2 regions of the Cytobacillus sp. FSL K6-0265 genome follow, and region 2 is predicted to be linked to the other one. Evidence: a T-box and tRNA genes for the amino acid it is inferred to sense, from the RefSeq annotation. Region 2 holds a T-box; the other holds one or more tRNA genes.

Region 1 (2,431 bases), 340 kb from region 2:
AAGATTTATGAGCTTTGACGCGCCTTAGAGGATTCGAACCTCTGACCCACAGCTTAGAAGGCTGTTGCTCTATCCAGCTGAGCTAAAGGCGCAAACTAAAAATATGTATGGCTCCGCAGGTAGGATTCGAACCTACGACCGTTCGGTTAACAGCCGAATGCTCTACCACTGAGCTACTGCGGAATAATATAAATGGTGGGCCTAAATGGACTCGAACCATCGACCTCACGCTTATCAGGCGTGCGCTCTAACCAGCTGAGCTATAGGCCCCTATTTAAGCGGGTGAAGGGAATCGAACCCTCATCATCAGCTTGGAAGGCTGAGGTTTTACCACTAAACTACACCCGCATTTAAGAAATTCAACATACCGGTGGTCGGGGTCGAACCGACACTCCCGAAGGAACACGATTTTGAGTCGTGCGCGTCTGCCAATTCCGCCACACCGGCATAAAGGCAACACCCGGATTTGAACCGGGGATAAAGGTTTTGCAGACCTCTGCCTTACCACTTGGCTATGCTGCCATAACTGGGCTAGTAGGGTTCGAACCTACGAATGACGGAATCAAAATCCGTTGCCTTACCACTTGGCTATAGCCCAATAAAAATATTTAAAATGGGGCGGCTGATGGGAATCGAACCCACGAATGTCGGAACCACAATCCGATGCGTTAACCACTTCGCCACAACCGCCATAATTGGCAGGGGTAGTAGGAATCGAACCCACATCAAAGGTTTTGGAGACCTTCGTTTTACCATTAAACTATACCCCTAGATGGTGGAGGGGGGCAGATTCGAACTGCCGAACCCGAAGGAGCGGATTTACAGTCCGCCGCGTTTAGCCACTTCGCTACCCCTCCAAAAAAGACTAAATGGTGGCTCAGGACGGAATCGAACCGCCGACACAAGGATTTTCAGTCCTTTGCTCTACCGACTGAGCTACTGAGCCAAAATAATGAATATGTAAATGGCGGTCCGGACGGGACTCGAACCCGCGACCTCCTGCGTGACAGGCAGGCATTCTAACCAACTGAACTACCGGACCAGATTGCGGGGGCAGGATTTGAACCTGCGACCTTCGGGTTATGAGCCCGACGAGCTACCGGACTGCTCCACCCCGCGATAATAAATATTAATGGCGGAGGAAGAGGGATTCGAACCCCCGCGGGCTTTAACACCCCTGTCGGTTTTCAAGACCGATCCCTTCAGCCAGACTTGGGTATTCCTCCATTAATAGAAAAGCAATAGCGGCGGAGGGGATCGAACCCCCGACCTCACGGGTATGAACCGTACGCTCTAGCCAGCTGAGCTACACCGCCATAGTATATATTGTATAAAAATTGAATTGGTGGAGCCTAGCGGGATCGAACCGCTGACCTCCTGCGTGCAAAGCAGGCGCTCTCCCAGCTGAGCTAAGGCCCCTAGAAAGTATTCGTGGTCGGGAAGACAGGATTCGAACCTGCGACCCCTTGGTCCCAAACCAAGTGCTCTACCAAGCTGAGCTACTTCCCGAAACAAAACGCGCCCGAGAGGAGTCGAACCCCTAACCTTTTGATCCGTAGTCAAACGCTCTATCCAATTGAGCTACGGGCGCATATGGAGCGGAAGACGGGATTCGAACCCGCGACCCTCACCTTGGCAAGGTGATGTTCTACCACTGAACTACTTCCGCAAATATTGAAAATAAAAATGGTGCGGGTGAAGGGAGTCGAACCCCCACGCCTTGCGGCGCCAGATCCTAAGTCTGGTGCGTCTGCCAATTCCGCCACACCCGCATATATAAATGGTGAGCCATGAAGGACTCGAACCTTCGACCCTCTGATTAAAAGTCAGATGCTCTACCAACTGAGCTAATGGCTCGTACAAGTGGTGCCGGCCAGAGGACTTGAACCCCCAACCTACTGATTACAAGTCAGTTGCTCTACCAATTGAGCTAGGCCGGCAAATATGCACAAAAATGGTGGAGGATGACGGGATCGAACCGCCGACCCTCTGCTTGTAAGGCAGATGCTCTCCCAGCTGAGCTAATCCTCCAAAATGGTGACCCCTACGGGATTCGAACCCGTGTTACCGCCGTGAAAGGGCGGTGTCTTAACCGCTTGACCAAGGGGCCAAAAAATAACCCCAAAAATGGGGTAGCTTGCCCGGCAGCGTCCTACTCTCACAAGGGGACAGCCCCTAACTACCATCGGCGCTGAGAAGCTTAACTTCCGTGTTCGGTATGGGAACGGGTGTGACCTTCTCGCTATCGCCACCGGACTATGAAATTGTAAGGGAATCGTTCCCTCAAAACTAGGTAATGTTGAAGAAGATTGTTTTGAGTAATCGCCTATGCGTTGCTAGTTGGCTACTACTTACGTAGTGCTGTCTAGCTGCGGCGCCTAGGTGCTCGAGGTCATAAGCCAAATTTGTCATGAGGTTAAAGAACAACCTC
Region 2 (2,431 bases):
GCATCCGATCACCGTTAATGTAGATTGCACCGTTCGTTACGTCTTCTCTCGCTTGTCTTTTTGATGGTGATATTTTAGCCTCTACAAGCAAATCAACAATATTACCCTCGCCGTTATGTTGATAAGAAGGAACATCTTTAAATCCTTCCTTTACTTCCGCAGCGGTTAATTCTTTAATTTGTCCACTGAATAAAGCTTCAGTAATCTTCAATGCTTGATTTAATGCTGTCTCACCATGTATTTGTCTCGTCATTTCTTCTGCTAATGCTTTTTGTGCTTTACGTAAATGAGGCTCTTCTTGCACAGCTACTTCCAAAGCTTCGATTTCTTCACGTGATAGGAATGTGAAGTATTTCAAGTATTTAATGACATCTGCATCTGCCGTATTTATCCAGAACTGATAAAACTCATAAGGTGACGTTTTTTCCGCATCTAACCAAATAGCTCCACCTTCTGTTTTTCCAAACTTCGTACCATCTGCTTTTGTAACAAGTGGAATGGTCATACCGTATGCTTTCGCGCCTTCTCCAACCATTTTACGGATAAGCTCAAGCCCAGTTGTAATATTTCCCCACTGATCACTGCCGCCAATTTGAATTTTACATTGGTGATTTTCATAAAGATGCTTGAAGTCCATCCCTTGTAAAATCGTATAAGTGAATTCCGTAAAAGAAATGCCTGATTCTAACCTTTTAGCAATCGTATCTTTTGCTAACATATAATTCACACCAATATGTTTACCATAATCCCTAAGGAAAGTGACAATATTCATATTCGATGTCCAGTCGTAATTATTGACTAATGTCGCTCCATTATCTCCTTCAAAATCAAAAATACGTTCTAATTGCTGTGATAAAGAGGCAACATTTTCTTGGACTTTCTCAATCGTTTGTAAAGTTCTTTCTTCTGTCGCCTTCGGATCACCAATTAATCCTGTTGCACCTCCCACTAACACAATCGGACGATGCCCAGCGTTTTGAAATCTTCTCAATGTTAAGAAGGGTAATAAATGACCAATATGCATACTATCACCAGTCGGGTCCATCCCACAATATAAGGATATTTTTTCTTTTTCTAAAAGATCCTTCATTCCTTCCTCATCTGTTTGTTGATAAATAATGCCTCTCCACTGTAAATCTTCTAATAAATTCATGCGCTTTTCCTCCTTTATTTTATAAAAGATCAATTATTAACCAAAAAAAATACGCCCCTGCTCATCGCAGGGACGCATTTCTTTGCGCGGTACCACCCAGTTTGAGAACACCATCATTCTCCACTCTTCACTGATAACGGAAAAACCGTTTACTACTACTAGATCAATCGTTCGCAGTAAAAGCTCAGGGAGGTATTTCGCACTTCTATTTGTATCGACTCACAGCAATCCGTCGACTTTCTGAAACAGGGATAGAATGACTACTTATGACCCATCAACGCTAATATTAAATTGAATCGTAATACTGCATTTTTATCACAAAAGAATAACCAATGTCAATATGACGTTTTTTTTCATCTATTTATATCATCATACTAAGAAAAATATGAATTTTGTACTTTATGACGAACCTTGTCATATTCCCTGTTGGGTTATGCTATAATGTATTTGATTTTAGGAGGGATGAACGAATGAATGAAACCTTCAGCAAGATAAAAGAAAAAGCAAAAGCCGCATTCGGTTTTTTAACTCATAATGAAACCAAAAAAGGCGCACGTATTACATATCAAGTTATATGGAACTTATTATTAATTTTTGCGATTACCGCTATTTTAGGTGGGGCATTTGCAGGTGCCACAGGTATTGGCTATTTTGCTTCTCTTGTTAAAGATGAACCCCTTCGTTCTTATGAAAATATGCAAAAGGAAATCTATAATTATGAGGAAACCTCAAAATTATATTTCGCTGGTGATGTATATTTAGGAAATGTAAGAACGGACCTTGAAAGAGAAGAAGTGAAGTTAGAAAATGTTTCACCGTATTTGCAGGATGCTGTTATTGCCACAGAGGATGAATATTTTTATGAGCATGAAGGTGTAGTGCCAAAAGCGATCCTCCGTGCACTGTTTCAAGAAGTCACAAACGCCTCTACTCAATCTGGCGGAAGTACATTAACGCAACAACTGATAAAAAACCAGATCTTAACAAACGAAGTTTCTTTTGATCGAAAAGCAAAAGAAATCTTACTCGCATTAAGGCTAGAGAATTATTTCGATAAAGAAGAGATTCTTGAAGCTTATTTAAATGTCTCTACTTTTGGCCGTAATGCGGAAGGTAGAAATATCGCTGGCGTTCAGGCTGCTGCCCAAGGTTTATTTGGTGTTGATGCTAAAGATGTGTCGATTCCGCAAGCAGCTTTCATTGCAGGTATGCCCCAGTCTCCTTTTGGTTACACACCATTCCAACAAGGTGGTGGCTTGAAGGATGAGGAGTCTCTGC

The links. A T-box is a leader RNA that pairs with one kind of tRNA and senses whether it is charged. The one in region 2 lies ahead of tyrS (tyrosine--tRNA ligase), so its partner is inferred to be a tRNA-Tyr.
Region 1: it encodes a tRNA-Tyr, which carries the amino acid that the T-box ahead of tyrS (tyrosine--tRNA ligase) is inferred to sense. The anticodon was not compared.

The regions. Positions count from the first base shown of each region.
Region 1 is NZ_JBBOPE010000001.1:3,700,435-3,702,865, forward strand. It holds tRNA gene MHH73_RS18725 (tRNA-Arg) at 19-92, opposite strand; tRNA gene MHH73_RS18730 (tRNA-Asn) at 109-183, opposite strand; tRNA gene MHH73_RS18735 (tRNA-Ile) at 194-270, opposite strand; tRNA gene MHH73_RS18740 (tRNA-Gly) at 278-348, opposite strand; tRNA gene MHH73_RS18745 (tRNA-Leu) at 366-447, opposite strand; tRNA gene MHH73_RS18750 (tRNA-Cys) at 452-522, opposite strand; tRNA gene MHH73_RS18755 (tRNA-Gln) at 527-598, opposite strand; tRNA gene MHH73_RS18760 (tRNA-His) at 615-690, opposite strand; tRNA gene MHH73_RS18765 (tRNA-Trp) at 697-770, opposite strand; tRNA gene MHH73_RS18770 (tRNA-Tyr) at 774-857, opposite strand; tRNA gene MHH73_RS18775 (tRNA-Phe) at 871-946, opposite strand; tRNA gene MHH73_RS18780 (tRNA-Asp) at 966-1,042, opposite strand; tRNA gene MHH73_RS18785 (tRNA-Met) at 1,046-1,119, opposite strand; tRNA gene MHH73_RS18790 (tRNA-Ser) at 1,134-1,226, opposite strand; tRNA gene MHH73_RS18795 (tRNA-Met) at 1,243-1,316, opposite strand; tRNA gene MHH73_RS18800 (tRNA-Ala) at 1,344-1,419, opposite strand; tRNA gene MHH73_RS18805 (tRNA-Pro) at 1,433-1,509, opposite strand; tRNA gene MHH73_RS18810 (tRNA-Arg) at 1,518-1,591, opposite strand; tRNA gene MHH73_RS18815 (tRNA-Gly) at 1,595-1,669, opposite strand; tRNA gene MHH73_RS18820 (tRNA-Leu) at 1,688-1,772, opposite strand; tRNA gene MHH73_RS18825 (tRNA-Lys) at 1,782-1,857, opposite strand; tRNA gene MHH73_RS18830 (tRNA-Thr) at 1,865-1,940, opposite strand; tRNA gene MHH73_RS18835 (tRNA-Val) at 1,956-2,031, opposite strand; tRNA gene MHH73_RS18840 (tRNA-Glu) at 2,036-2,110, opposite strand; rRNA gene rrf (5S ribosomal RNA) at 2,140-2,256, opposite strand.
Region 2 is NZ_JBBOPE010000001.1:3,359,141-3,361,571, forward strand. It holds gene tyrS (tyrosine--tRNA ligase) at 1-1,153, opposite strand, end outside; T-box leader at 1,219-1,440, opposite strand; gene MHH73_RS16905 (transglycosylase domain-containing protein) at 1,624-2,431, shown strand, end outside.